Regions from separate parts of the Streptomyces sp. JW3 genome, predicted to be linked through region 3. Evidence: riboswitches for the same ligand, from Rfam matches in the RefSeq annotation. Region 3 holds a riboswitch; each other region holds the start of a gene.
The links. Region 3 has a riboswitch for cyclic di-AMP ahead of ACTT8P_RS16960 (LysM peptidoglycan-binding domain-containing M23 family metallopeptidase). Riboswitches for the same ligand answer to the same signal wherever they lie in the genome.
Positions count from the first base shown of each region.

Region 1: another riboswitch for cyclic di-AMP. It lies ahead of ACTT8P_RS06315 (M23 family metallopeptidase); the one in region 3 lies ahead of ACTT8P_RS16960 (LysM peptidoglycan-binding domain-containing M23 family metallopeptidase).
Region 2: another riboswitch for cyclic di-AMP. It lies ahead of ACTT8P_RS04865 (transglycosylase SLT domain-containing protein); the one in region 3 lies ahead of ACTT8P_RS16960 (LysM peptidoglycan-binding domain-containing M23 family metallopeptidase).
Region 4: another riboswitch for cyclic di-AMP. It lies ahead of ACTT8P_RS29795 (M23 family metallopeptidase); the one in region 3 lies ahead of ACTT8P_RS16960 (LysM peptidoglycan-binding domain-containing M23 family metallopeptidase).

Region 1 is NZ_JBQOUX010000009.1:45,823-53,181, reverse strand. It holds gene ACTT8P_RS06330 (bifunctional acetate--CoA ligase family protein/GNAT family N-acetyltransferase) at 1-251, opposite strand, end outside; gene ACTT8P_RS06325 (HPr family phosphocarrier protein) at 412-693, shown strand; gene ACTT8P_RS06320 (GntR family transcriptional regulator) at 886-1,581, opposite strand; gene ACTT8P_RS06315 (M23 family metallopeptidase) at 1,768-2,532, opposite strand; cyclic di-AMP (ydaO/yuaA leader) riboswitch at 2,545-2,705, opposite strand; gene ACTT8P_RS06310 (M16 family metallopeptidase) at 2,908-4,296, opposite strand; gene ACTT8P_RS06305 (M16 family metallopeptidase) at 4,293-5,648, opposite strand; gene ACTT8P_RS06300 (DNA gyrase/topoisomerase IV subunit A) at 6,079-7,359, shown strand, end outside.
Region 2 is NZ_JBQOUX010000007.1:1,301-8,659, reverse strand. It holds gene ACTT8P_RS04890 (amidase family protein) at 1-475, shown strand, start outside; gene ACTT8P_RS04885 (ABC transporter permease) at 477-1,415, opposite strand; gene ACTT8P_RS04880 (ABC transporter ATP-binding protein) at 1,402-2,337, opposite strand; gene ACTT8P_RS04875 (LolA family protein) at 2,384-3,649, opposite strand; gene ACTT8P_RS04870 (polyprenyl synthetase family protein) at 3,880-4,890, opposite strand; cyclic di-AMP (ydaO/yuaA leader) riboswitch at 5,479-5,645, shown strand; gene ACTT8P_RS04865 (transglycosylase SLT domain-containing protein) at 5,650-6,159, shown strand; gene ACTT8P_RS04860 (HAD family hydrolase) at 6,186-6,989, opposite strand; gene ACTT8P_RS04855 (GNAT family N-acetyltransferase) at 7,220-7,359, shown strand, end outside.
Region 3 is NZ_JBQOUX010000036.1:47,460-54,818, forward strand. It holds gene ACTT8P_RS16950 (MBL fold metallo-hydrolase) at 1-610, opposite strand, end outside; gene ACTT8P_RS16955 (SGNH/GDSL hydrolase family protein) at 756-1,541, opposite strand; gene ACTT8P_RS16960 (LysM peptidoglycan-binding domain-containing M23 family metallopeptidase) at 1,780-2,574, opposite strand; cyclic di-AMP (ydaO/yuaA leader) riboswitch at 2,579-2,740, opposite strand; gene ACTT8P_RS16965 (tyrosine-protein phosphatase) at 3,246-4,043, shown strand; gene ACTT8P_RS16970 (DUF6126 family protein) at 4,080-4,199, opposite strand; gene ACTT8P_RS16975 (helix-turn-helix domain-containing protein) at 4,196-4,825, opposite strand; gene ACTT8P_RS16980 (aspartate aminotransferase family protein) at 4,891-6,276, opposite strand; gene dxs (1-deoxy-D-xylulose-5-phosphate synthase) at 6,277-7,359, opposite strand, start outside.
Region 4 is NZ_JBQOUX010000097.1:9,406-16,764, forward strand. It holds gene ACTT8P_RS29790 (PP2C family protein-serine/threonine phosphatase) at 1-1,115, shown strand, start outside; cyclic di-AMP (ydaO/yuaA leader) riboswitch at 1,351-1,508, shown strand; gene ACTT8P_RS29795 (M23 family metallopeptidase) at 1,521-2,558, shown strand; gene ACTT8P_RS29800 (PrsW family intramembrane metalloprotease) at 2,662-3,942, opposite strand; gene trmB (tRNA (guanosine(46)-N7)-methyltransferase TrmB) at 3,981-4,811, opposite strand; gene lhgO (L-2-hydroxyglutarate oxidase) at 4,954-6,162, opposite strand; gene ACTT8P_RS29815 (MFS transporter) at 6,304-7,359, opposite strand, start outside.

The DNA.
Region 1 (7,359 bases), on a different contig from region 3:
GTGGCCGCGAGCCCCACCCGGTCCACGAAGTCGTGGTGGGTGAAGCGGTGCACGTCCTTGGCGGACAGCCGGGGGTAGGGCGCGAAGAAGCGGTAGTACTTCGACTCGTCCGAGACCTGCTCGTAGAAGCTGACCAGGCGCTCGGCGTCGGCGGCGGTGATGGGACGCACCCGCGCGGTGCCGCCGTCGCGCAGCACCACGTCCGCCTCCCAGTGGGCGGGGTACTCCTGCCGGTCCGGCACGGTCTCCATGAGGCCCAGCGTACGGCGCGGGTACGACAACGGCTCGGGGCCGACTGGGGCAGTCTGGGGGGACACCGTATGGAACACTGGTACCGATCACTGGTCTAGACAACCTTGGTGCAGACAACCGTGATCCAGACAACCCTGATCACCTGAAGGGCAGCAACACATGGCTGAGCGCCGCGTCAACGTCGGCTGGGCCGAGGGTCTCCACGCCCGCCCCGCCTCCATCTTCGTCCGAGCCGCCACGGCCACCGGCGTGCCGGTGACGATCGCCAAGGCCGACGGCACCCCCGTCAACGCGGCCTCCATGCTGGCCGTGCTGGGGCTGGGCGCCCAGGGCGGCGAGGAGGTCGTCCTGGCCTCGGACGCCGAGGGCGCGGACGCCGCGCTGGAGCGGCTGGCGAAGCTGGTCGCCGAGGGGCTCGAGGAGCTTCCGGAAACCGTCTGAGCCACCGCGCGCAACACGGTGAAGCCGTGCCGGCCCTTCGGGGCCGGCGCGGCTTCCGTATTTCCGCGCACGGACGCCGGGAATTCACCGGACCTCTGGCGAAAGCATCCGCCGGGTCACGACAAATAGGCAGCGGAAATAGACCCCGCCGAGGTCTCGCCGAATAGCTCCTCTTTGTATACGGCGGCCGTGTTAATGACGCAGGCTCGGCATGTTTACGGCACGTTGCGAGTTCCTCACACGCTCCGCGCGGTCGGCGGCCGCGGCGAAGCGCAGCCGGTGCGCGGCCGTGGACCGCTCGGTGTGCAGCGCGGTGAGCGACCGGGCCCGCTCGCCGTCGCCCCGGGCCACCGCGTCGACGATCGCACCGTGCTCCGCCCAGGTGTCCGCCGGGCTGGCCGGCGCCTCCACGGCGTACATCCAGGCGATCCGGTGCCGCAGCTGGGTCAGCGTGGTGGTCAGGGACGCGCTGCCGGCCGCCTGGGCGAGCGTCTCGTGGAACCAGCCGCCCAGCGAGCGCAGGTCGTCGCTGTTGCCCCGCCTGGCCCGCTCCTGGCCCAGCCGCACCAGGCCGCGCAGCACCTTCAGATGGGCCTCGCTGCGCCGCTGGGCGGCCCGGGCGGCGCCGAGCGGTTCCAGCAGCAGCCGCATCTCCAGCAGGTCGGCGGCCTCCTGCTCGGTCGGTTCGGCCACGCACGCGCCCGCGTGCCGCCGGGTCACCACGAAGCCCTCGGCCTCCAGGGTCCGCAGGGCCTCGCGCACCGGGACGCGGGAGACGCCGTAGCGGCGGGCGAGCAGTTCCTCGGTGAGCCGGCTGCCGCGCTCGTAGACACCGGCGACGATGTCGTCCCGGATCGCCGTGCATACCGAGTGCGCCGGAATACGCATGACCGACCTCCGCCTTAATCCCCGTGAAACGTCGACGATTGACGCGTGTTCAGTGACTCTATTGCAATGCGCCGCACTTTCCGATGGGGGGTCGGTTTCGGTGGCTGTTCTTGGGCTGTTTTTGGTCACCTTTAACGCCGAAAGCCCCGGCTCGGGGAGCCGGGGCTTTCGAAGGGGAGTGCGGGGTCAGACGGTGACGCCGTGGGAGCGGAGGTAGGCCACCGGGTCGATGTCCGAGCCGTACTCCGGGCCGGTGCGGGCCTCGAAGTGCAGGTGCGGTCCGGTGACGTTGCCGGTCGCGCCGGAGCGGGCGATCTGCTCGCCGGGGTCGACCGTCTGGCCGACCGAGACCCCGATGGACGACAGGTGGCCGTACTGCGTGTACGTCCCGTCGTGCATCTTGATCACGACCTGGTTGCCGTACGCGCCGCCCCAGCCGGCCTCGACGACGGTGCCGGCGCCGACCGCGTGGACGGTGGTGCCGGACGCGGCGTGGAAGTCGATGCCGGTGTGGGTGCCGGAGGACCACAGGCCGCTGCTGGCCCGGTAGGCGGTGGAGACGTAGGAGGCACTGATGGGCGCCACGTAGGTGGTCAGGCGCTCGCGCTCGGCCGCGCGGGCGGCGCGCTCCTTGGCCTCGCGGGCCTGCTCGGCGGCCTCGGCGGCCCGCTGCCGGGCGTCCGCCTCGGCCTGCTCCCGGGCGGCGGCGTCCTCGGCGGCCTGCCGCTGGGCGGCGGCCTGGGCGCCGACCTTCTCGGCCACCGAGTCGCCGAGGGTGATGACGGGGATGAGGCCGGTGTCCTCGGGGGACGGCTCGGCGGCCAGCGCGGGGGCCGCGAGGGTGCCCAGGACGCCGGTGGTGGTGAGGGTCGCGACACCCGCCGCGCGGACGGTGCTGCGGTGGATCCGGCCGGGACGACGGTGCTTCCCGGTGGCGCGCGTGAACGCCATGTAGAGGCTGGTCCTTTCCTTCCCTCTCGCCTACCGGGTTAGCTGACGGGTTCGGAGCAGGAAGGTCTCCTACGGGCCCCCTCGCTTCCGCGCGGGCGTCCGATTCACCCCAGGGACGGTGGGTCCCCGGCTCCCCTGGCTCGCGCCGTACGGGGACTCGGCGATGACTGTCCGGTGCCGCGGGTGCGGCGCACTGCCTGACGAACAGCCGGGGAGACGCTAAGCGGGCGTCCGTTCAAGACTCAAACGCAACAGGGTTTTTGTTGCTCATCCCACAGGGCAGACAGGCAACCTCTGTATTAAATTGCCCTATTCGGACATAGGGCGGCTCCGGTGACAGAACAGTCACCGGAGCCGCCCCGCGCGCGCGTGGCGCTACTCAGCGCTCACGACCGTGACTTCGCCGATGCCGAGCGCCTCGACGGGCGCCTTGATCTGCGCCGCGTCGCCCACCAGGACGGTCACCAGCCGGTCCACCGGGAAGGCGTTCACCACTGCCGCGGTGGCCTCCACCGTGCCGGTCGCGGCGAGCCGCTGGTACAGCGCCGCCTGGTAGTCGTCGGGCAGGTACTGCTCGACCTGGTCGGCCAGGGTGCCCGCGACAGCCGCCGCGGTCTCGTACTTCAGCGGCGCGACGCCCACCAGGTTCTGCACGGCGACGTCCCGCTCGGCGTCGGTGAGGCCGCCCTCGGCGAGCGTGCGCAGCACCTTCCACAGGTCGTCGAGGGCCGGCCCGGTGTTCGGGGTGTCGACCGAGCCGCTGATGGCGAGCATCGCGGCGCCGGTGCCGTCGGGCGCCGACCTCAGCACCTGCCCGAAGGACCGGACGCCGTAGGTGTAGCCCTTCTCCTCGCGCAGCACCCGGTCCAGGCGGGAGGTGAGGGTGCCGCCCAGGCAGTACGTGCCGAGCACCTGGGCGGGCCAGGCGCTGTCGTGCCGGTCCGGGCCGGTGCGGCCGATCAGCAGCTGCGTCTGCACCGAGCCGGGGCGGTCCACGATGACGACCCGGCCGGTGTCGTCGGCGGTCACCGGCGGCACCGGGCGCGGCTCGGCGGCCGAGCCGGTCCACGAGCCGAGGGTGTCGGCGAGCAGCGCGTCGAGGTCGACGCCGGTGAGGTCGCCGACCACCACGGCGGTGGCGGTGGCGGGGCGTACGTGCTTCTCGTAGAAGGCGCGGACGGCCGCCGAGTCGATGCCCGCCACCGTCTCCTCGGTGCCCTGGCGCGGGCGGGACATCCGGGAGTCCGCCGGGAACAGCTCCTTGGAGAGTTCCTTGGCGGCCCGGCGCGCGGGGTTGGCCAGCTCGTGCGGGATCTCGTCGAGCCGGTTGCGCACCAGGCGCTCGATCTCGCTGTCGGCGAACGCGGGCGCCCTGAGCGCGTCGGCGACCAGACCGAGCGCCTTGGCGAGGCGGGAGACGGGCACTTCGAGGCTGAGGCGGACGCCGGGGTGGTCGGCGTGCGCGTCCAGGGTGGCCCCGCAGCGCTCCAGTTCGGCGGCGAACTCCTCGGCGGTGTGCTTGTCGGTGCCCTCGGAGAAGGCCCGCGCCATGACGGTGGCGACACCGTCCAGGCCGGCCGGCTCGGCGTCCAGCGGCGCCCGCAGGAACACCTCGACGGCCACGACCTGCTGGCCGGGGCGGTCGCAGCGCAGCAGCGTCAGACCGTTGCCGAGGGTGCCGCGCTCGGGGGCCGGGAAGGCCCAGGGCCTGGGCTCGCCGGCCTGCGGCCGCGGGTGGAATTCCATGGTGGCCAGCTCGGTCACTTGGCCGCCTCCTCGTTCTCGTCGGTGGCGTCGTCGGCGTCGGCCGCCGGGGCGGTGGGCTCGTAGACGAGCACCGCGCGGTTGTCGGGGCGCAGGCGGGCCTTGGCGACCTCCTGGACCTCCTCCCGCGTCACCTCCAGGACCCGCTGTACGGCGGTCAGGGCGAGCTGCGGGTCGCCGAACAGGACGGCGTAGCGGCACAGTTCGTCGGCGCGTCCGGCGACCGTGCCGAGCCGGTCCAGCCACTCGCGCTCCAGCTGGGCCTGGGCCCGCTCCATCTCCTCGGCGGTGGGGCCCTCCTCGGCGAACCGGGCCAGCTCCTCGTCGATGGCGGCCTCGATGACCGGCACCTCGACGTCACCGGAGGTCTTCACGTCCAGCCAGCCGAGCGAGGGGGCGCCGGCCAGCCGCAGCAGGCCGAAGCCGGCCGCGACGGCGGTCCGGTCGCGGCGCACCAGGCGGTTGTAGAGGCGGGAGGACTCGCCGCCGCCGAGGACGGTGAGCGCCAGGTCGGCGGCGTCGCACGCGCGCGTGCCGTCGTGCGGCAGGCGGTAGGCGGCCATCAGGGCGCGGGCCGGGACCTCCTCCGCGACGACCTCGCGCACCTGCTCGCCCATCACCTCGGGCAGCGCGCCGTCCCGGGGGGCGGGCTTGCCGTCGTGCGAGGCGATGGAGCCGAAGTACCGCTCCACCCAGGCGAGGGTCTGCTCGGGGTCGATGTCGCCGACCACGGACAGCACCGCGTTGTTGGGCGCGTAGTACGTACGGAAGAACGCGCGGGCGTCCTCCAGGGTGGCCGCGTCCAGGTCGGCCATGGAGCCGATCGGGGTGTGGTGGTAGGGGTGGCCCGCCGGGTAGGCGAGGGCGGTCAGCTTCTCGAACGCGGTGCCGTAGGGCACGTTGTCGTAGCGCTGGCGGCGTTCGTTCTTGACGACGTCGCGCTGGTTCTCCATCGACTCGTCGTCGAGGGCGGCGAGCAGCGAGCCCATGCGGTCGGCCTCCAGCCAGAGGGCGAGCTCCAGCTGGTGGGTGGGCATGGTCTCGAAGTAGTTGGTGCGCTCGAAGCTGGTGGTGCCGTTGAGGGAGCCGCCGGCGCCCTGCACCAGTTCGAAGTGGCCGTTGCCCTTGACCTGGGCGGAGCCCTGGAACATCAGGTGCTCGAAAAGGTGAGCCAGACCGGTACGGCCCTTGACCTCGTGGCGGGAGCCGACGTCGTACCAGAGGCACACCGCCGCGACCGGGGTCAGGTGGTCCTCGGAGAGCACCACGCGCAGGCCGTTGGCCAGGCGGTACTCGGTCGCTGTCAGCCCGCCGGAGCCTGCCTCGGCGGTGGCCGTGTGACCCATGGGCATGTACGTCCCTTCGATCGCGGAAACCTTGGGTGGAATCGCTGGTCCGAACCGAATCACTGGTCGGAACTGCGGAATTCCTACCGATCCTGCCACTGTATGCAAGCGCGCGGAGCACCGGAGAAGTTCCCGCCGCGGGTACGCCGAGAGCGAGCGCCTCCGGCGGTGGGGCGGGGGGAGCTGACGGGGGAGGGGTGCCCCGGGGGCCAGAAGGCCGGCCCCGGGCCGAGGAGGCGGTCGTGGTCGGGCAGGCGGCCGGCAGGGGCGCACCGGCGTGCGCGTCAGGTCGGCGGGGGTGAGGGCGTACCCTGCGGGCAGCACCGGGCCGGGCGCCCGCGACGGGTCCTGGTCGGTCGCTGTCAGTGCCGCGGTCCACAATGGACCGCGTCAGATCACCGTTCACCGTTCACGCTTCAGCAAGGAGCCGGCAGCGATGGCCCGCCGTAGTACGAAGACCCCGCCGCCCGACGATCCGTTCGAGGAGAAGATCCTCGACATCGACGTCGTCGACGAGATGCAGGGCTCGTTCCTCGAGTACGCGTACTCGGTCATCTACTCCCGTGCCCTGCCGGACGCACGCGACGGGCTCAAGCCGGTGCACCGCCGCATCGTCTACCAGATGAACGAGATGGGGCTGCGGCCCGAGCGCGGCTACGTCAAGTGCGCCCGCGTCGTCGGCGAGGTGATGGGCAAGCTGCACCCGCACGGCGACGCGTCGATCTACGACGCCCTGGTCCGCATGGCCCAGCCGTTCTCGATGCGCGTCCCGCTGGTCGACGGCCACGGCAACTTCGGCTCGCTGGGCAACGACGACCCGCCCGCCGCCATGCGGTACACCGAGTGCAGGATGGCCGAGGCGGCCGGCCTGATGACGGAGTCGATCGACGAGGACACCGTCGACTTCGCCCCCAACTACGACGGCCAGGAGCAGGAGCCGCAGGCGCTGCCCGCCGCCTTCCCCAACCTGCTGGTCAACGGCGCCTCCGGGATCGCCGTCGGCATGGCCACCAACATGCCGCCGCACAACCTGCGCGAGGTCATCGCCGCCGCCCGGCACCTGATCCGGTACCCCGCCGCCGATCTCGAAGCCCTGATGAAGCATGTCCCCGGCCCCGACCTGCCCACCGGCGGCGTGATCGTCGGACTGCCGGGCATCCGGGACGCGTACGCGTCGGGCCGCGGCACGTTCAAGATCCGCGCGTCGGTGACCGTGGAGACGGTGACCGCCCGCCGCAAGGGCCTGGTCGTCACCGAGCTGCCCTTCGCGGTCGGCCCGGAGAAGGTGATCGCCAAGATCAAGGACCTGGTGGGCGCGAAGAAGCTCCAGGGCATCGCGGACGTCAAGGACCTCACCGACCGCGAGCACGGACTGCGCCTGGTCATCGAGATCAAGAACGGCTTCGTGCCGGAGGCGGTCCTGGAGCAGCTCTACAAGCTGACGCCGATGGAGGAGTCCTTCGGCATCAACAACGTCGCCCTGGTGGACGGCCAGCCCCTCACCCTGGGTCTGAAGGAGCTGCTGGAGGTCTATCTCGACCACCGGTTCACCGTGGTGCGGCGACGCAGCGAGTTCCGCCGCGGCAAGCGCCGTGACCGGCTGCACCTGGTCGAGGGCCTGCTCACCGCGCTGATCGACATCGACGAGGTGATCCGCCTCATCCGCTCCAGCGAGAACTCCGCGCAGGCCAAGGAGCGCCTGATCGAGCACTTCGGG
Region 2 (7,359 bases), on a different contig from region 3:
CTTCGCCGCCGTCGACGAGGAGCCCATCGCCCTGGCCCGCGCAGCAGTGGACCGGCTGGTCGCGGCGGGTGCGGTACGGCTGGTACGGCCCCGGCGGCCGCCCCGGCTGCTGGACCCGGGGCCCGCCTGGCTGGCCCTGCGCACCCCCGGCGCCGACCCGCGCGCCGCGCACCGGACCCGGGCGGAGAACGACCGCCGGCTGGTGCTGCTGTTCGGCACGGCCGCCCTGCTGCTCACGCCGACGACCCCGACCGCGCCGCACGGCCACGAGGGTCCGGGCGACCACTACTCCACCGCGCTGACCTGGGCGTTCAACCTCAGCGGGCATCCGGCGCTCAGTCTCCCGGCGGGCTTCGGCGCCGACGGCTGCCCGGCCGGGCTGCAACTGGTGGCACCGCACGGCGCGGAGGCACTGCTGCTCGCGGTCGCCCAGCGGGCCGAAGACACCGGCGCCGGCGCAGGTCGCGGGCGGTGACTCAGGCCGTGATGTCCTTCGCCGCGAACCGTGCCCAGGCGGCCGAGCCGAACACCGCCGCGTACAGCGCCTGGAGGCCGAGGTTCCGCACCAGGTCGTCCCAGTAGACCGGTTCGCGCAGCAGGTCGGCGAAGGACAGCCAGTAGTGGGAGAAGAAGTACGGCTGGAGGGCGTGCAGCTGCGGGATCTGGTCCAGGATCTGGACAGTGACCAGCAGGCCGACCGTCGTCGCCATCGCCGCGATGCCGCTGCCGGTCAGCGTCGAGACGAACAGGCCGAGCGCCGCCACGCCGACCAGCGAGGCGGCGACCACCAGGGCGATCAGCAGGGCCCGGCCCAGGCCCTCGGCGAAGCTGATCCGGGTCCCGGAGATGGTGGTCAGGTCGCCGAGCGGGAACAGCAGTGCCCCGACCGCGAGCGCGGAGCCGGCCACCACCAGGGTGGCGGCGAGGCAGAAGGCCAGCACGGTCGCGTACTTGGTGAGCAGCAGGCGGGTGCGGCCGGCCGGGGCGACCAGCAGGTAGCGCAGGGTGCCGGCGCTCGCCTCGCCCGCGAGCGCGTCCCCGGCGACGACGCCGATCGCCATCGGCAGGAAGAAGGGCAGCGTGGCGGCCAGCGCGGTGAAGACCAGGAACAGTCCGTTGTTGGTGACCTGGGAGATGAACGCCGGTCCGCCGCCCCCGCCGCCGGCCGGGTCCCCGTCGCCGGTCTCGATCTTCACGGCGATGCCGACCAGCACCGGCACGGCGGCCAGCACCGCCAGCAGGGCGAGAGTCCGCCAGCGCCGGAAGGTGGTCAGCAGCTCGTTGCGCAGCAGCCCGAGGCTCCACAGGGCACGCGGCTCCCGTACGTCCGGTGCATCCAGCACACCTGATACATCCGGTACATCTGGTACTTCCGGTACATCTGGTACGTCCGCCTGCGTCTCAGCCCGCGACATCGAAGCCCTCTCCGGTCAGCGCCACGAACGCGTCCTCCAGGGAGGCCCGCTCCAGGCCGAAACCGCGTACCCGGACCCCGGCCGCCACCAGCGCGGCGTTCACCTCGGCCGGGTCGCGCTCCGGCGGCTCGGCCGTCACGCTCTCCTCGGCGATCACCACGTCGGCGGCCCCCTGTTCCTTCAGCACCCGGGCCGCGTCCACCGTGTCCGGCGTGGTCACCACCAGCCGCCCGCGCGCGCCGGCGGCCAGGTCGGCGACCGGCCCCTGGGTGATCAGGCGGCCCCGGGTCATCACGGCCACCTGCGTGCACACCTGTTCGATCTCGTCCAGCAGGTGGGAGGAGAGGAAGACGGTCGTGCCGTCCGAGGCCAGGTCCCGCACCAGGGTGCGGATCTCCCGCATGCCCTGCGGGTCGAGCCCGTTGGTCGGCTCGTCCAGGACCAGCAGGCGGCGCGGCTGGAGCAGCGCCGCCGCCAGACCGAGGCGCTGCCGCATGCCCAGCGAGTACGCCTTCGCCTTCTTGCCGGCCGCCGCCGTCAGCCCGACCCGGTCCAGCGCCGCGGCCACCCGGTCGCGCCGGGTGCGCGGGTCGGCGGCCGGGTCGGCGGCGTCGTAGCGCAGCAGGTTGTCGCGGCCGGACAGGAAGCCGTACAGGGCCGGGCCCTCGATGAGGGCGCCGACCTCGGGCAGTACGGCGCGGGCGGCGCGCGGCATCGGGCGGCCCAGCACCCGGGCGGTGCCCGAGGTGGGTGCGATCAGGCCCATCAGCATGCGGATGGTGGTGGTCTTGCCGGAGCCGTTGGGGCCGAGGAAGCCGAAGACGCTGCCCGCCGGGACGGTCAGGTCCAGACCGTCCACGGCGAGCTGTCCGCCGCGGTAGCGCTTGGTGAGTCCCCGGGTGGCGATGACGGCGTCGTCCATCGGCTCCTTCACTTCGTCCGCTGCGGCGGGGTACGGGCGCGGCCCCTCACTGGGCCGCGTCGGCCGCCTTGACCAGCGCGTCCTTGGTGACGGCGCCCACGTAGACCGTGCCGTCGTCGGTGAGCAGGGCGTTGACCAGCCGGGTGCTGAACACCGTGCCCGTACCGAACTTGCCCTTGACCTGGTCGCCGAGCGAGTCCAGGAAGCCGCCGAGGTCACCGCCGGCGGCACCGGTCGGCAGGCCGCCCTCGGCGCCGGTGTCGAAGGTGGCGACCGCGTTCCAGCCCTCGCCGATGACCTTCAGGCCGTCGAGGTCCTTGCCCACCTCGCCCTTCTCCGCCTTGCCCGACGCGGTGCCCTTGTCGGTCTCGGTGCCCTTGTCGGTCCCGGCGCCCTTGTCGATCTCGTCGCCCTCGGTCACCTTCGCGCCCTTCGGCGGCGTGAAGTCGAACGTCGACGCGGCCGGCTTGGCAAAGCTGACCTGGGTGAAGCCGGCGTCCACCACCGCCGAGCCGCCGCCCGCGGGGCTGAGCGTGAACTTCAGCGGCACCCCGGTCTTCGCGTCCACGGCCACACTGATCGAACCGACCGTGGAACCCTTCTGCTTCGGCTCGATCACCAGGCGGTACGCGTCCCGGCCGGCCACCTGCGCGGTGCCGTCGACGGTCACGGAGGTGGTGTCGTCGACCGCCTTCAGGGCCTCCTCGGCGAGGTCGCCGGGCGTGGCCGGCACCTCCTCCGCCCGACCGTCCGGGCCGGCGGCGTCGGTGGTGTCGGCAGTCGAGTGGTAGACCTCGCCGGACTTGCTGTCGTAGCCCCAGACGTCCTTGCCGTCGTGGATCAGGCTGTACTCGGCGGCGTCCTGGAGCAGCGACACCTTCTGCCGGTCGGGGCCGTCGGCCGCGACGCGCAGCGTGTGCGTGCCCGAGGCCAGCTCCGTCAGCTTCGTGGTCGGGTCCGCGGCGGAACCGTCGTCCGCGCCGCCGCTGCCGCCGGAGGGCGTGGCACCGGACAGCAGGCCGCTCTCCAGACCCCCGAGGTCCGGCAGGCCGAGGTCGGTGCTGATCTTGACCGTGCCGGACAGCTGCTGCGTGTCCGACGCGGCGATCTTCTCCACCAGCTGCTGCGCCGTGATGTCGGGCAGGTCGGGGTCCCCGGAGTCGGCGAGCGCGGGAACCAGTCCGATGGTGGCCGCCGCGACGCCCATCACCGTGACCGGGACGACGTACCGCGCGGCCCTGCGGCGACGCGCCCCGCGCTCCTCGGCATCGGTATCGGTATCGGTATCGGTTCCGGATTCGTACGGTGTCATGTGCCCTACCTCCGTCGTCGCCGGCGGCTGTCCGTGACCTCGCCCCGTCACCCTGAAGTCCACCTTGAGCCGCCATTCTCACCCGAATCGGTGAGGATGTGTGGTTTTCCGTGATGACCATCTGACCAAATCGGCCACCGGGATGCGTCAGACCGCAGGCTCAACTCCGTGTACTGCTGCGGTATGACACGCGACGACGGGACACACCCCGACCCGTAGGGGACGGGGCGTCAGCCGGCCCGGTGCACGACCGCGTCGCACAGCTCCACCAGCGCCGTCTTCGCGTCGCACGCCCGCAGCGGGGCCAGTGCCGCGCGGGCCTCCTCCGCGTAGCGGACGGTGTCCCGCCGGGCCTGCTCCAGGGCGGGGTGGGCGCGCAGCAGGCGCAGCGCCTCGGCGTGCCGGTCGTCGTCGGTGAGGTCGGAGGCGAGCAGTTCGCACAGGGCGAGGTCCTCGGCCAGCCCCAGCCGGGCGGCGCGCTCGCGCAGCCGCAGCACCGGGAGGGTCGCGATGCCCTCGCGCAGGTCGGTGCCGGGGGTCTTGCCCGACTCGTCGGAGTCGGAGGCGATGTCCAGCACGTCGTCCGCGAGCTGGAAGGCGACGCCGAGCCGCTCGCCGTACTGGGTGAGGACGTCGACGACCGTCTCGTCGGCGCCGGACATCATCGCGCCGAACCGGCAGGAGACCGCCACCAGCGAGCCGGTCTTGCCGCCCAGCACATCCAGGTAGTGCTCGACCGGATCCCGGCCGTCCTGCGGTCCCGCGGTCTCCAGGATCTGGCCGGTGACCAGCCGCTCGAACGCCAGGGCCTGCACCCGGACCGCCTCCGGGCCGAGATCGGCGAGGATCTGCGAGGCCCGCGCGAAGAGGAAGTCGCCGGTCAGCACGGCGACCGAGTTGCCCCAGCGGGTGTTGGCGCTGGGCACCCCGCGGCGCACCGCGGCCTCGTCCATCACGTCGTCGTGGTAGAGCGTGGCGAGGTGGGTCAGCTCGACGACGACGGCGGAGGGCACGATGCCCGGGGCGTGGCGGTCGCCGAACTGGGCCGCGAGCATCACCAGCAGCGGCCGGAACCGCTTGCCGCCGGCCCGCACCAGGTGCTGGGCGGCCTCCGTGATGAAGGGCACCTCGCTCTTGGTTGCCTCCAGCAGTCCTTCCTCGACTGCCGCCATTCCGGCTTGGACATCGGCTTCCAGAGCCTGGTCCCGCACGCTCAGCCCGAACGGCCCGACGACGGTCACGAGGGGTCTCCTGTCTGCTGGTGTCTACTCGCGGTTACACGGCTGGTCGATAGGTCGCTGCCATCACTCAAGTCAGCGTATCCGGTCACCTTTCGATCACCGATAGCGCCCACCGTTACAGGCCGGTCGGTATCAGATCATGAACTGTATGTTTTTGATCAGGCGATATGAGCGGACATAGAGAGACATCACGGATCCCACCACCCCTCCCAACGTCGTGCGACCCGGGAACGTCACCCATTCGACCCATGGACCTCCGTTCCCACTTTCGGGCGAGTGACGCGGGCCGCCCCGCCACCGCTGCCCCATAAAGCACGAGTTGGCCTTATTGCCCGATTTGCCTTACTTGTCGACGCCAGTGACTTGACTCACGCCGCCGACCGGTCGCGCGGCACCGCCCGCGCAGCGTCCATCCCTTTGCCCCGTAAGCCAGTTGACCCTTGCCTTCAGCAAAGGATCAAGCACCCCAAATGCCTCAGACCAAGGTCAACATGCACGTTAGGTGATTCCGGCACTTGTTCCGGACATGTGCTGTCGCATACGTTCCCGGCCTGTCGAGCGGACGCCGAATCCTGCCACCGCCCGACGCACCCACATCCGACTCATTCACGGCAGGAGCGGGGGACCCAGGTAAGTCGCCGCGCCGGTCCACCGGACCGGGGCGGCTCGGGGTGAAGCCGGGCCCGACAGGGCACGGCCGGGCACCTTTCCGCCCGAACCCGACAGCTCACCTCGCAGGCGTATGGAGAGGACCGCACCATGCCTGCAAAGGGCCTCCGGCACGCCGCCGGGACCAACCGACTCGTCCGCAAGCTCGCCCTCGCCGGGGCCGGCGCGGCCGTGCTCGCACTGCCGATCGCCGGCGCCACCAGCGCGTCCGCCGCCACTCCGGCCGCCGACTCGACCACGGCGACCACCACGGCCGCGATGACCGCGGCGAACGGCTACAGCAACAACCTCGACGGCTGGATCCGCCAGTCGCTCGACATCATGGCCGACAAGGGCATCCCGGGCACGTACAACGGCATCTACCGCAACATCATGCGGGAGTCGTCCGGCAACCAGTTCGCCATCAACAACTGGGACATCAACGCCATCAACGGCACCCCGTCCAAGGGCCTGCTCCAGGTCATCCAGCCCACCTTCGACGCCTACCACGTCGACGGCACCTCCTGGGACCTGTACGACCCGGTCGCCAACATCACCGCCGCCTGCAACTACGCGGCCGACCGGTACGGCTCGATGGACAACGTCTTCAGCGCGTACTGAGCCCCGGCGCGTGACGGAAGCACGCGTCACCTGAACAGTCGTTCGAGGACGACGGCCACGCCGTCGTCCTCGTTCGACGTGGTGACCTCGTCGGCGACCGCCCGCAGTTCCGGGTGGGCGCCGGCCATCGCGACGCCGTGCGCCGCCCACAGGAACATCGGGATGTCGTTGGGCATGTCCCCGAAGGCGACGGTCCGCTCCGGGCTCAGCCCCAGGTGCTCCGCCGCCAGCGCCAGACCGGTCGCCTTGGTGACGCCGCTGGGCTGGAGCTCGACCGTCCCCGGCCCCGACATGGTGACCGTGGCGAGCGAGCCGACCACCGCGCGGGCCGTCGTCGCCAGCTCGTCGTCGGACAGCCAGGGGTGGCGCAGCAGCACCTTGCTGATGGGTGCCGCCCACAGGTCGTCGCGCCGGTCCACCCGCACCGCGGGCAGCGTCGGGTGCGGCATCAGGTACCCGGGCTCGATCAGCGTGAGCCCCGCCACCCCGTCCTGGTCGACGGCCGCGTGCACCTGGCCCACCTCGGCCTCGATCTTGCCGAGCGCGGTCTCGGCCAGCTCCCGGTCCAGGGTGACCGACCACAGCAGCCGGTCCGCGCCGGCGTCGTACACCTGCGCGCCCTGGCCGCACACCGCGAGCCCGCCGCAGCCGAGGCCGCCGAGCAGCGGGCGCACTCTCGGCGCCGGGCGGCCCGTCACCACCAGGTGGTGCGCCCCGGCCGCGGCCACCCGGCCGAGCGCGACGAGCGACCGCTCGGAGACGGTGTCGTCGCCGCGCAGCAGCGTTCCGTCTAGATCGGTGGCGACGAGTGCGTATGCGGTGGGGTCCATGATCAGAGAATACGGACATCGCGCGCCCCCGACTCACCCTCGGCCGCCACTCGTTCACCGGTCCACATGTCCGAAAGCTGACGCATCACCGGCTAAAGGCAGTTAAAGCGCTGTGCGCCGGTTGGCAACAACATGCTCCGCTCTCTACCCTCCGCGCGGCCCCAGGGGTACCGTCCTTCTGTTCAGGGGGACTTGATCGGGGGGTCGGGTTGAGCAGCGGACGCATTCGTGTGCTGAGGCCGGGGGAACTGGGCGAGGGCCAACGGGAGCACTGGCGCGAGCTGCGCGCCAAGTCGCACGCCCCTCGCAACCCCTTCATGGAACCGGAGTTCACCGAGACCGTGGGCCGGGTCCGGCCGCGGGCGCGGGT
Region 3 (7,359 bases):
GCCAGTCGAGTTCGCGCAGCCGGTCCGCGGGCACGCCCCAGTGTTCCAGGTGGGCACCGACGCCGAGGGGCACGGCGAACAGGGTGTCCGTGCCGGCCAGTGCCTTGATGGTGGGCAGGTCGAGGTGGTCGTAGTGGTCGTGCGAGATGACCACGACGTCCACCGGGCCGAGGGCGGCCAGCGGCAGCGGGACCGGGTGCAGCCGCTTGGGTCCGGCGAACGGGAACGGGGAGCAGCGCTCGCCCCAGACCGGGTCGAAGAGCACGCGCTGCCCGTCTATCTCGGCCAGGACGCTGGAGTGCCCGGCCCAGGTCAGCCGGAGACCGGTGGCCGGGGGACGGGACAGGTCGGCGACGGTGGTGGGGTGCACCGGGATGGTGCCGGCCGGGGCCCGGCGGGCCCGAGCCTGGCGGTCGAGGTAGCTCTTGGCGAGCTGCGACGTCGATCCGGAGGGCCGGGTGCGGGCGGTGCCTCCCGGGTTCTGGAAGACGCCGTTCGCGAAGTGCGGTGATCTGCGGATGCGCGCCATGCGCTCACCGCTCGGGTCCGCGCCGAAGGCCTCGGGCCGCAGCGCGCGGAGCCCGGAGCTGGGGGAACGGAAACCGGCCACGGTACCTCCAAGTGGAGTAGGACAGACCTTCATTATGGTCGTCCGGTGTGACAGCGGCCTTCGCCGCAGGTCACTTACGCCCACCGCGTATCACCGGTTTCCGGGAACTCAGCCGTCCCGCTCGGCGGTCCCCCGCCCCGCCGTCTCACGCCACCGCCGAGATCCGCATCCTGATGTCGTCCGCCGACAGCGTGCCCTTGGCTGTCACGTGGTCGCCGGAGGACTCACCGCGCAGCCGGCGCCCGAACCACGGCACCAGGTACTCCCGCGCCCACTGCACGTCGTCCCGGCGGATCTCGAGGGTGCCGCGCGGCGGCAGCGGCGGCCAGGGCTGTTCCGGGTCGGCCGGCACCGGCAGGCCGAGCACCTGGCCGGCCCGGAGCGCCACCCGGGTGTGCCCCTCGGGCGAGAGGTGCAGCCGGTCGGTGTCCCAGGCGCGGCGGTCCTGGATGCTGCGCAGCGACCACAGGTCGAGCACCGGGCAGCCGTAGCGGTCGGCGACGGCCCGCACATGCCCGTTGTACGTGGCGATCTTGCCCCGCAGGTGTTTGAGGACGGGCACCCGGCGGGTGTCGAAGCCGGTGGTCACCATGACGGTGCCGGCCGTGGCGGTGAGCGCGGCGACCGCCCGCTCGAACCGCTCGGCCAGCTCGTCCGGGTCGGTGCCGGGCCGGATGATGTCGTTGCCGCCCGCGCAGAAGGAGACCAGGTCCGGTGCGAGCCGGGCCGCCCTGGGCACCTGGTCCGCCACGATCTGGTCGAGCAGCTTCCCGCGTACGGCGAGGTTGGTGTACGTGAAGTCGCCCTCGGGCCGCCGGTCCGCGAGCAGGACGGCGAAGCGGTCGGCCCAGCCGACGAACGCCCCGTCGGGGCCGGGGTCGCCGACCCCCTCGGTGAAGCTGTCCCCCACCGCCACGTACGACCCGATCACTGCCTTGCCGGCACTCTTCTCACTTCTCGAATCGTCTGCCACGTCGACCCATGATTCACCTTGGATTGTGACCTACGCGACCGTAGGACGGGGTTGACGAGCGGTGAGAAAGGCCACTTCTAAAGTGTTGGCCAATTCCGGAATAAGTGAGCGCCGTTCCACAGGTCACCCACACCGAAGGCCGGACCCGGGGATCGGGGTCCGGCCTTCGGTGAGCACGGGGCTGGGGCAGCCGGCGTCAGACGGAGACGCCCTGCGACCGCAGGTAGGCGAGCGGGTCGATGTCCGAGCCGTAGTCCGGCGTGGTGCGGATCTCGAAATGCAGGTGCGGGCCGGTCACGTTGCCGGTGGCACCGGAGAGGCCGAGCTGCTGTCCCGCCGTCACCGCGTCGCCGCTGGAGACGGAGAGCGCGGACAGGTGGGCGTACTGGGCGTAGTGGCCGTCGGCGAGCTTGATGACGACCTGGTTGCCGTACGCGCCGCCCCAGCCGGCCGTGACGACGGTGCCCGCGCCGACGGCCTTCACCGAGGTGCCGGTCGGGACGACGAAGTCGGTGCCGGTGTGGTAGCCGCTGGACCACATGCTGCCGGACTGGTGGTACGGGGTGCCCTCGGTGGCGCCGTCGACGGGGGCGACGAAGCCGGTGGCCGCGGTGGAGGTGTCCGCCGCGGGCTGCGCCGTCGTCTTCTTCTCGGCCGTGGCGGACGCCTCGGCCCCGGCGCCGAGGGTGAGCTTCAGGCCGGGGCGGATCAGCGAGGGATCCGAGCCGACGGCGGCGCGGTTGTCCTCGTAGAGCTTCTTCCAGCCGCCGCTGACGTGCTGCGCGTCGGCGATCTTCGCCAGCGAGTCACCGGCGCGCACGGTGTAGGTCTGCGCGGTTTTCGCGGAGTCGGACTGGGCGGCGGGGGCGGCGTGCGCGCCGGCCGCTCCGACGAGCGGCAGGGCGAGTGCGGCGCCGCCGGTCGTGGCGACGGCGAGCGTGCGGGTCAGACGCTGGGTCCTGGTACGGCGGTGCTTACCCTTCGCGGGCATGACGAATTCCTCTCCGGCGCCTGCGAGGTGAGCTGTCGGGTGCGGGCTGGAGCTGCCCGGCCGCGCCGGAAAAGGCGCGGCTTTACCCCTAGCCGTCCCGGGAACCGGAACAGGCGGTTTTACCTGTGGGTCCCCCGCTCCTGCCGAACACGGGTGGTGAGTGGGTGGGGTCTCCGGGCGGCGGCAGGATTAGGCGTCCGTCCGGATCGGTGGTGAACGTAAGTGACGGGAACACGCGTGGACAAGCCGATGCCGGCCCGTAGTTCGCACTGTGCGGGAATGGCCGACCAATTCCCGGTCACTCTCCGTGGATTAAGGATCTTCACCCTTCAGCGAAAACCCTTTGAGAGCACGTCGATTACGTGCGCATGGCGAAAGGCTTCTCGTCACCACCAGGTACGGATATGACGCTGCTCACGCGCCTTCGCTCATATACCGCTGGATCGGGGCACGTTAAAGGAAAACGAACTATTCGTATCCATTGGGACTTAACGGTCAGATCGATCGTGTGGACGCCCGGCTCGGCGGCACGGTCGGCACCCTGTTCAGTCCGGTCCCGGGGCGGTCCGCGGGACCTCGGAACACGGCCGGGTCCGGGCGGGGTCATGCCGTATCGTCGGTCCGTGCGGACCGCCGAGCCGCGGCGGTGTGCGCGACCGTGAGGAGCCTCCATGACGCAACAGGTCCCGTCGACCGAGCCGGAGCTGGCCGGGGTACGTAACTTCCGTGACGTCGGCGGGCTGCCGGCCACCGACGGACGGCGGGTGCGGTTCGGCGTGCTGTTCCGCAGCGGCCACCTCGCCCACGCGACCGCCGAGGACGCGGCGTTCCTCGCCGGCCTGGGCCTGCACACCGTCTTCGACTTCCGCAACGCGGCCGACCAGAAGCTCGAAGGCCCCGACGTGACCCTGCCGGGCGTGCGCAATGTGAACCTGCCGCTGTCCGACCCCGCCGACGGCGCCGAGTTCTGGAAGATGGTCCGCGACGGCGACCTCGACCAGCTGCGCGAGATCCTCGATGGCGGCAAGGGCGCGGACCGGATGATCGCCTCGTACCGTTCGATCATCACGGACCGCACCGCCGAGCACTCCCGGGTGCTGCACGCGCTGGCCGAGGACAGCGTCCCGGCCCTGATGCACTGCGCGGCCGGCAAGGACCGCGCGGGGCTGTCCATCGCGGTGACGCTGCTCGCGCTGGGCGTCGAGCGGGACGCGATCGTCGAGGACTACCTGAAGTCCAACGAGAAGCACCGCCGGTACAAGGTGAAGCGCAGCGGCACCTCGGAGTCGGCCTACTCCGCCGAGGTCATGGAGTTGCTGAGCCCTCTGTTCGACGCGCGTGCCGAGTATCTGACGGCCGCGTTCGAGACCGTCGAGCGGACCTGGGGCGGCGTCGACGCCTACCTGGAGCGGGGGCTGCGGATCACCCCCGGGACCCGGGAACGGCTGCGCGACCGCCTGCTCGACTGAGACACCTCGCGCGGACTGGGACCCTCGCGCGGGACGTCACTTCGCGCCCACCTCGAAGAGCAAGTACACGAAGGCCGCGAAGACATGGCCCACGGCGATGTAGATGATGAGCCGCACCCACAGGGCGCGGGGGAACTTCTCCTCGATGTCGCTCATGGTGTGACTCCGTCGGTGGGGCCCAGGCACAGCGCGGCCGTGGGGCTCTGGAGCAGGGTGTGGACGAACAGCAGCTCGACCCCGTCGGGATCCTGGGCCGCGATGCGGTGCGGGGTCAGCGAGTCGAAGTGCGCGCTGTCCCCGCGGGTGAGCAGCTGAGTGGTGTCGCCGAGCCGCAGCCGCAGCCGCCCGCCGAGCACGTACAGCCACTCCTCGCCGGGGTGCACGCGCACGATGTCGCCCTGGGAGCCGTACGGCACCTGGACTCTGAGGGCCTGCATGCCGCGGCCGGACGCGCCGGCCGGCCAGTACGTCCAGCCGCCCGCGGCGATCGGTTCCGTGTCGGCGGCGCGGACCACGGCGTCCCGTTCGGCGGCCGTCTCACCGAGCAGGTCCGAGACGGTCGTAGCGTAGATACGGGCCAGCGCCAGCAGCATGGGCAGTGAGGGCTGGCGCTGTCCGGTCTCCAGCCGGGAGAGGTGGGCCGGGGAGAGTCCGGCGGCGCGGGCCGCGGCCTCCAGGGTGAGGGAGGCGCGGCGGCGCAGCGCGCGGAGCTGGGGAGCGACGGCGGTCAGATCCGCCGCCGGCTCGGTGTCCGAGGGGCCCGAGGCTTCCGAAGGGCTCATGCCTTCCATTCAGCCGCACCTTTGCCTGTGGGACAACTTTTTTGCCCCACAGGCAAAAGACCGCCTCAGCGGTGTGCCACCGCCTGCTTCACCAGCGTCTTGCCGAAGTCCCACATCAGTCCGCCGCCGCTGTGCGCGTCGTCCATCACCTCGGTGAAGGCGTCCACGAACCGGTCCACCTCCCGCTCCCCCACGATCAGCGGCGGGATGAGCTTGATGACCTCCAGGTGGTCGCCCGAGACCTGGGTGAGGATGCGGTGCCGCTGGAGCAGCGGCACCACCACCATCTGCGCGAACAGGCCCTTGCGGGCGGCCTGGAGCATGGTCCAGCGGCTGCGCAGCTTCAGTGACCTGGGCCGGCCGAACTCGATGCCGACCATCAGCCCCCGGCCGCGTACGTCGGCGAGCAGCTCGTACTTGTCGATGAGGGCGGCGAGCCGGGAGCGCAGCAGGTCACCGGTGGTCCGGGCGTTCTCGACGATCCGTTCGTCGGCCATCACGTGCAGGACGGCCAGCCCGGCCGCCATGGCCTGCGCGTTGGCGCCGAAGCTGGCCGAGTGGACCAGCACCCGGTCCATCGAGGAGTAGACCTTCTTGAAGATCCAGTCCTTGCCGAGGGTGGCGCCCACCGGCACGTATCCGCCGGACAGCGCCTTGGCCACGCACACCAGGTCCGGCTCGACGCCGGCCTCGTGCTGGTAGGCGTAGAAGGTGCCGGTGCGGCCGAGGCCGGTCTGCACCTCGTCGGCGATGAGCAGCGCCTTGTGCCGGTGCAGCAGTTCCTGGGCGGCGCGCAGATAGCCGGGCGGCGCCTCGTGCACGCCCTTGCCCTGGATGGGTTCGACGATCAGGGCGGCGACGTCGCCCTTCTTCAGCTCGCGGGCGAGCGCGTCGAGGTCGCCGAGCGGCACCGGGGTGTCCGGCAGCAGCGGCGCGAAGCCGTCCCGGAAGCCGCCCTCGCCGTTGACCGACAGGGAGCCGGTGGTCAGCCCGTGGAAGGCGTGGTCGCAGTACAGGACGCGCGGCCGGCCGGTGGCGAACCGGGCGAACTTCAGCGCGGTCTCCACCGCCTCCGTGCCGCTGTTGCCGAAGAACACCCGGTCCAGGTGCGGGCTGTGGGAGAGCAGCTTCTCGGCGAGCAGGCCGGGCAGCGGCTGGCAGTCGAAGCGGGTCAGGTCGGCGAGCGAGGCGTCGAGGACGTCGTGCAGCGCTTCGCGCACGACCGGGTGGTGACGGCCGAGGCCCATCACCCCGAAGCCGGCCAGCATGTCGAGGTAGTCGGCACCGGCCGCGTCGAAGAAGTACGCGCCCTCGGCGCGCTCGTAGACCTTGTCGAAGCCGATGGTGCGCAGCATGCGCGGAAGCTGGTGGTTGAGGTGCCGGGTGTGCAGCTCGTACCGCTCGGCCCCGCGCTCGGCCAAGAGCGCGCCGAGGTCGAACTCCTTGGACATTCAGTTCTCTCCTTGTCCTGACGCGAGCGGTCCTGCCGCGAGGGCCAGGCTCGCGCTGATCCGGCCGGCGATCTCGACCGGGGTGAGGCCGATGTCGGCGAGCACCTCGGCCCGTTTGGCGTGCGCGAGGAATTGCTCCGGGATGCCGAACCGCCGTACCGGTACGTCGACTTCGGCGTCCGACAGAGCCAGCGCGACCGCCGCCCCGACGCCGGCCGCGCGGCTGTTGTCCTCGACCACGGCGACCAGCCGGTGCCGGGCGGCCAGCGGCGCCAGCGCGGGGTCGACGGGCTTGACCCAGCGGGGGTCCACAACGGTGCACGCAACACCCCGGGCTTCCAGCAGCTCGGCGGCCTTCAGGCAGACCGGCGCCATCACCCCGACGGCGACGAGCAGCACCTCGGACGCGTCGGCGGCGTGCAGGACGTCGAGGCCGCCGATCCGGTCCACCGCCGGAAGGGCGGGGCCCACGGCCTCCTTGGGGAAACGCAGCAGGGTCGGCGCGTCGTCGACGGCGAGGGCCTCGCGCAACTGGGCGCGGAGCTGGTCGGCGTCGCGCGGCGCGGCGATCCGCAGGCCCGGGACGACCTGGAGGATCGACATGTCCCACATGCCGTTGTGCGAGGCACCGTCGACGCCGGTGACCCCGGCCCGGTCCAGGACGAAGGTCACGCCGCACTTGTGCAGGGCCACGTCCATCAGCACCTGGTCGAAGGCGCGGTTGAGGAAGGTGGCGTAGACGGCGACGACCGGGTGGACGCCGCCGGTGGCGAGGCCGGCCGCACAGACGGCGGCGTGCTGCTCGGCGATGCCGACGTCGTAGACCCGGTCGGGGAACTTCTCGGCGAACTTCCCCAGGCCCACGGGGTGCAGCATGGCCGCCGTGATGGCCACGACGTCCTCGCGCTCCGCGCCGATCCGGGCGATCTCCTCGCCGAACACCGAGGTCCAGGACGGCCCGCCCGACGGGGCGAGCGGTTCGCAGGTGAGCGGGTCCATCGCGCCGACGGCGTGGAAGTGGTCCTCCTCGTGGGCGAGGGCGGGTTCGTAGCCGCGGCCCTTCTCGGTGAGGACGTGGACCAG
Region 4 (7,359 bases), on a different contig from region 3:
CCGGCGGCCGTCGGCGCCGCAGGTTCCGGCGCGGCGGCCGGACGACCCTGGTACGCCTGCTGCCCGTCCTGCTGATCGCCGTCGGCGCCATCTACGACCTGCTCACCCCCCGGTACTTCACCGCGGGCCCCCTGTACACCGCCGCGCCGCTGACCGCCGCCCCGCTCTACTCGCGGCGTGGCACCGTGCTCACCGGGGCGGTCACCGTGGCCGTCGTCATAGGGCTCCAGGTCGGCCTCGGCGTCGCGCACGAGGTCGACTCCATCACCGAGCTGGTCACCATCGCCGTGGTCGCGGTGCTCGCCGTCTTCGTCAACTCGCTGGTCCGCCGCAACGACGAACGGCTCGCCAGCGCCCGCGAGATCGCCGAGGCGGCCCAGCGCGCCGTACTGCCCGAGCCCGCCGAACGGCTCGGCGGCTTCGAGATCGCCGCCTGCTACGAGGCGGCGCAGGCGGACGCCTTCATCGGCGGCGACCTGTACGCGGTGCAGGACAGCCCGCGCGGCGTACGGATGATCGTCGGGGACGTACGGGGGAAGGGCATGGGCGCGGTCGCGGCCGTCGCCGTGGTGATCGGGGCGTTCCGGGAGGCCGCCGAGCAGGAGTCGACGCTGGAGGCGGTGGCCCAGCGGCTGGAGCGGGCGCTGGCCCGGGAGGGCACCCGGCGCGAGGGGCTGGACGCCTTCGAGGGGTTCACCACCGCCGTCCTCGTCGAACTCCCGCATGGCGACGGGGTGGTCCGCGTCGTCAACCGGGGCCATCCACCGCCCCTGCTCTGCTACGCCGACGGCAGCCTGCGCACCCTGAGCAGCCGGGACGCGGCGCTGCCGCTCGGCATGGGCGAGCTGGGCGTATGGCCGGACCGCGCGGAGGAGACCCCGTTCCCCGGCGGCGCCACCCTGCTGCTGTACACCGACGGCGTGACCGAGGCACGGGACGCCCGGGGCGAGTTCTACGATCCCCTCGCGCGGCTCGGCGGCCGGCGCTTCCGGCGCCCCGGGGACCTGCTGGACGTCCTCGCCGCGGACGTGCGGCGGCACTCCGGGGGCGGCATGGCGGACGACATGGCCCTGCTCGCCGTACGCCGGCCGGGGCACGGCGGTCACGAACGGTGACAGCGCGATCCCCCTCCGCATAACAACTGATATACCGTCAGGTTTAAAACCGGGCGCGGGGTGGTGGAGATGGGCACTGAGGGGCGGTCAACTCGCCCCGTTTTGGCCGGTCGTGCGGCCTTGGTTCCGGGTGGAAAGCTTAATGATCAAGAGGAACGGCTTGGAAAGAGTGGCCCGCTTCTATTAACGTTCGATAACGCAGCGCGGTCGTCCCAGCCGTCACAGAAGGCGGCTCCGTGCGCACGCGCCGAATCCCGTAAGGGAACCGGGGAACCACCACCTTGGGGTGAATCGGGCGTAAACGGTCGTGGAGACACGGCTCGTATACGCGCGTAGGAGACCTTCCCGCTCCGAACCCGTCAGCTAACCCGGTAGGCGGAGACGGAAGGAAAGGAGCACGCCCACGTGGCGTCCAACCGGCCTGCCCCCGAGGCCCCGCTCACGCCGAACCAGCCCGGCCCCGAAACCTTCGGCTACGGCGCCTTCCGCCCCGACGAGGGCCCGTTCGAGGAGTGGAACCCCACCGCGGACACCGTCCGTCCGGTGCGCGGCAAGCACCGGGTCGCCAAGCAGCGCGGCGGACTGGCCCGCAGCTCCACCGTCCTCGGCGTCGGTGTCATAGCCGCCGTCGGCGCCGGCGGCATGGCCAGCGCGCAGACCGGCAAGCCGCCGGTGTCGATCTCCATGCCCGATCTGCCGTCCGTCGGCTCGATCATCTCGGACGACGAGGAGCAGGCGGACGAGGGCTCGGCCACGCCGCTCAGCAGCATCGTCTCCGTCGCCACCGAGGACGACACCGAGCAGAGCGCCACCGCCGGCCAGGCGCTGGTCGGCCGGATCATGGCGCAGGCCGAGCAGCAGCAGAACCAGGTCGAGACGAAGGCCGCCGAAGAGGCCGCCGCGGCCGCCGAGAAGAAGGCCGCCGCGGCCGCCGCCGAGGCCGAGAAGGAAGCCGAGGCCAAGGCCGCCGCCGCCAAGAAGAAGGCGGAGGAGGCGGCCAAGAAGAAGGCCGAGGCGGAACGGCTCGCCGAGCTGGCCAAGCAGTACGCGCTGCCCACCTCCTCGTACACCATCACCTCCACCTTCGGGCAGGCCGGCGCCTACTGGTCCTCCGGCTACCACACCGGCCTCGACTTCGCCGCTCCCACCGGTACCCTCATCAAGGCCGTGCACACCGGCACCATCACCGAGGCGGGCTGGGCCGGTTCCTACGGCTACCGCACGATCCTCACCCTCGACGACGGCACCGAGCTGTGGTTCTGCCACCAGTCCTCGATCAGCGTCAGCGTCGGCCAGCAGGTCAACACGGGTGACGTCATCGGCCGGGTCGGCGCCACCGGCAACGTCACCGGCGCCCACCTCCACCTCGAGGTCCACCCGGACGGCGCCGCCTCCGGCATCGACCCGATGGCCTGGCTCCAGAGCAAGGGGCTCAATCCCTGATCGCCGGCCGCCTGGCCGCTGACCGCCGGGCGCGGTCGCGGACTCCGGTGGTCGCGGACTCCGGTGGTCCTGACGGCAACCCCCCGACGTCAGGGCTGCCGGTTCACGGACGGTGCGGGTGGAGGGCCGGGTGGGGCTGGTACGGCTGGTACGGGGGCCAGGGCAGCGCCACCGGGACCGGCGGCGCCGTGGTCCGGGCCGCGTGGTCCAGTGCCGGGCGGGCCGTCTCCCGGCGGCGCCACAGCTCGTGCAGCAGCTCCCGCTCCCGTACCGCGAAGTCGGCGCCCGCCCGGCCGCGGTGCGCCCGGTGCCGCAGGAACGCCAGTTCGGTAGCGGACGCCTGGTACTCCGCCACCGTCCGGGCCGCAGCCTTCCCGGCGTGCCGGCGGGCGTGGGCGCGGGCCAGGCGCCGGGCCCGCATCGAGCCGAGCGCGTACGGCTCCGCCGGGGCCAGCCAGCCGGCCGCCGCGTAGATGGGCAGCTCGGCGCGCACGGTGGCCAGTTCACGGTGCCGGGACCAGACGGCCAGCCAGGTCAGCAGGCCGAACACCGGGACCATGAACGCCGCGTACACGGCGAAGAAGCCGTACTCGCCGAGCGCCGAGGAGCCGTTCCACAGCGCGTGTGTGCCCATCGCGAGCAGCAGACCGGACAGCGGGAACAGAACGCGCCGGGCCCGGCGGTCCTCGCCGCGCAGCGCCGCGAGGCCGAAGCCGAGGCCGGTGAGCACCGTGAACAGCGGGTGCGCGAACGGCGACATGACGATCCGGACGAAGAACGTCGCCGCGGTGACGGAGGCGATGCCGCTGTCGCCGGTGAGCCGGTCGGTGCCGAACGCGTTGCCCAGGTAGAGGATGTTCTCGGTGAACGCGAAGCCGGTGGCGGTGACGCCGGCGAGCACCAGGCCGTGCAGCAGGCCGGTGAAGTCCCGTCTGCGGAAGAGGAAGACCAGCAGCACGGCGGCGGCCTTCGCGGACTCCTCCACCACCGGGGCTATCACCGTGCTGCCCCAGGTGTCCGCGCCGGCCGGGTCGGCGGTGGCCGTCGCTATCCAGCGGGTCGCGAAACTGTTGGCGACGATGGCGATCAGCGCCGCCGCACAGGCACCCCAGGCGAAGCAGAACATCTGGTTGCGCCAGGGGCCGGGGGCCACCCGGTCCAGCCAGCGGAAGGCGCCGAGCAGCAGCGGTACGGGCAGCACGGCGAGGCCGAGACCGACCAGGAAGCCCTCGGTGCCGGTCTGTTCGCGCACCAGGGCCAGGATGACCAGACCGCAGAGCGCGAGCAGGGCGGTCAGGGCGCCGCGGCGCACCCGGCTCCGCTGCCACCAGCGGAGCGCATCGGAGGAGGGCGGGGCCGGTGGGGGCGGGGTACTGGTGGCCACGGCATCGATCCTGACGAGACGGGGGCGCCGCCCGGGCTTCAGGCGCCGGTGGGGGGCTGGTCCTGGTGCTGGTGCCGATGCTGCACCTGGTGCGGTACGCGGCGGAAGAGCAGGTCGTTCACCACATGTCCCTTGTCCAGTCCCTGGCCCTCGAAACGGGTCAGCGGACGGTGCGCGGGACGGGGCGCGAAACCGCCGCCGGGCGCGGTGTTCTCGAACGCCGGGTGCTCCGTGAGCACCTCCAGCATCCACTGCGCGTACGGCTCCCAGTCGGTGGCGCAGTGCAGCACCGCGCCGGGTCTGAGCCGGGCCGCGGCCAGGTCCAGGAACTCCGGCTGGATCAGCCGCCGCTTGTGGTGCCGCTTCTTGGGCCACGGGTCGGGGAAGTAGACGCGCAGCCCGGACAGGGCGTCCGGGGCGATCATCTCGCGCAGCAGGATGACCGCGTCGCCGTTGGCCACCCGGACGTTGGTCAGCCCCTTCTGCTCGGCCAGCGCCAGCAGGTGGCCCTGGCCGGGGGTGTGCACGTCGACGGCGAGCACGTTGGTGCCCGGGTCGGCGGCGGCCATCTCGGCGGTGGCCTCGCCCATGCCGAAGCCGACCTCCAGGACCACCGGGCGGTCGTCGCCGAACAGCTCGGCGAGGTCCAGCACCCGCTGCCCGTCGATGTCCAGTCCCCAGCCGGGCCACAGCCGCTGGAGGGCGTCCGCCTGCCCGGCGGTGACCCGGCTGCGGCGGGGCTGGAAGCTGCGGATCCGCCGCTCGAAGTGGTCACCGGCGGGATCGGCCCGGGGACCGTCCGGGAAACGGGGCTCGCCCTTGCGGCGGGGCGGCCGGGGAGCTGCGGGGGTGGGGTGCGATTCAGACACAGTGGGACCGATTTTACGGGGGTGAGGGTCGGGCGGCGGCGGACGGGGCGGGGGCGACCCTGCCTGAAGCGACCGGGGCGGGGAGGGGGGCGTTCCCAACAAGTCGGGTCGGTCCCGCCGGGGGGAGGTCGGTCCGGGCGGGTCAGGTGGGCCCGAGCGCCGTGAGGGCCCGGTGGGCGACCTCGCGGCCGATGGGCAGCGCGGCGGTGGCGGCCGGGGACGGCGCGTTCAGCACGTGCACCGCGCGCGGTGTCTCCCGGATCAGGAAGTCGTCGGCCAGGGTGCCGTCCCGCAGCACCGCCTGGGCCCGGACCCCGGCCGGCGCCGGCACCAGGTCGTCCTCCGTCACCGCGGGCAGCAGCCGCCGCACCGCCGTGGTGAACGCCGCCTTCGACAGCGACCGGCGCAGCTCCCCCGCGCCGTGGCGCCAGTGTCTGCGGGCTATGTGCCAGGAGCCCGGCCAGGCCAGGGTGGCGGCCAGCTCGGCCGGCCGGACCGTGCCCCAGCCGTACCCCTCGCGGGCCAGCGCCGGCACCGCGTTGGGGCCGAGGTGGACGCTGCCGTCGATGGAGCGGGTGAGGTGCACGCCGAGGAACGGGAACGCCGGGTCGGGCACCGGATAGACCAGGCCGCGCACCAGCTCCGGGCGGGCCAGCTCGTAGTACTCGCCGCGGAACGGGACGATCCGCATCCCCGGGTCGTCGCCGGTCAGCCGGGCGATCGCGTCGCAGTGCAGCCCGGCGCAGTTGACCAGCACCCGGCCGCGGACCACGTCCCCGGCCCGGGTGCGCACCGCGACGCCTAGCTCCGGGCGCCGGTCCACCCGCAGTACCTGGGTGCCGTACCGGATCTCCGCGCCGGACGCCTCGGCGAGCTGCCGGGCGACGGCGACGTAGTCACAGGTGCCGGTGGTGGCGACGTGTATGGCGGCCAGGCCGCGCACCTCCGGCTCGTACGCGGCGATCTGGGCCGGGCCCAGCTCCCGTACCGGTATGCCGTTCTCCCGGCCGCGCTGGACCAAGGCGTGCAGCCGGGGCAGCTCGGCGCGGTCGGTGGCGACGATCAGCTTGCCGGTGACGGCGTGCGCGATGCCGTACTCGGCGCAGAACTTGACCATCTCGGCGGCGCCGCGCACCGCGAACCGGGCCTTCAGCGAGCCGGGGCGGTAGTAGACACCGCTGTGGATCACTCCGCTGTTGCGGCCGGTCTGGTGGCGGGCCGGGCCCGGCTCCTTCTCCAGGACCGTGACCCTGGTGCCGGGCGCGGCGCGCGAGATCGCGTACGCCGTCGACAGGCCGACGATCCCGCCGCCGATCACCAGCACGTCGCAGTCGTACGCGTAAGCGCTCATCGGTCGCGCCATCGGTCGCGTCATCGGCCGCGCTATCGATCTCGCCATCGGTCGCACCTGCTCCACCTCCCGGGTTCGATAGTGCACTGCGCCACTGACAACGCCCTCAAACCCGGGAACCGCGCTCCGGTCGGGCCGGGGTCAGGCCGGGGCCATCAGCAGCGGGCGGGCCCGCTCGCGCAGCTCCACCACGCGCGGCTCGTCGCCGTAGGGCTCCAGCCGGTGCAGGAGGTCCTTGACGTACTCCGTGGTGCGGGCGGACGAGATCCGCCCCGCCACCTCCACCGCGCGCACGCCCTGCTCGCAGGCCGCGTCCAGGTTGCCCGACTCCAGCTCCGCGACGGCCGAGACGACGAGCCGCAGGCCGTGGCTGCGGACGAACTCCTCCGTGGGTTTGGACAGCGCCTGCTCGGTGAAGCGGCGCACCTGGCGGGGCGCCTTCAGATCGCGGTAGCACTCGGCGGCGTCGGCGGCGAACCGGTCGTAGGAGTAGAAGCCGAGCCAGGGCGGGTCGTTGTCGCCCGGACGGGCCCGCTCCAGCCAGCTCTCGGCCGCCTTCAGCGCCCCGCCGGCCGCGTGCGCGTCGCTCGCCCGCGCGTGTGCCCGTGCCTCGACCAGCCGGAAGAAGCTCATGGTGCGGGCGGTCGCCAGGCCCCGGTTGCGCTCCAGGGCCGCCTGCGCGAGGTCGACGCCCTCGTCGCCGAAACCGCGGTAGGTCGCCTGGAGCGACATCGATGCCAGGACATAGCCGCCGAGCGGGACGTCGGCCGCCGCGCGGGCCAGCCGCAGGGCCTGGATGTAGTAGCGCTGGGCGGCCTCCTGCTGGCCGGTGTCGAACGCCATCCAGCCGGCCAGCCGGGTCAGTTCGGCCGAGGCGCCGAACAGGGCCCGGCCGACCTCGTCGGAGTAGGCGCCCAGCAGCAGCGGGGCGGCCTCCACCCGCAGACACTCCGGAACCATCGACGAACGCCAGTCGCCGCCGCCGTACTTGGAGTCCCAACGGCGCGCGTCCTCGGCGGCCTCCCGCAGTTTGCGCACATCGCTGTGGCCGACTTTGAGCGGTGCGCCGGAGCCCTCGGCCGGGCTCGCGTCGCGCGCCACCGACGTGTCGGCCGGGGTTATCAGCCAGCGCGAGGCGGGCGTCGCGTACGCGCTGACCGCGAACGAACCGGCGAGCGACTGCCATATGCCACCGGA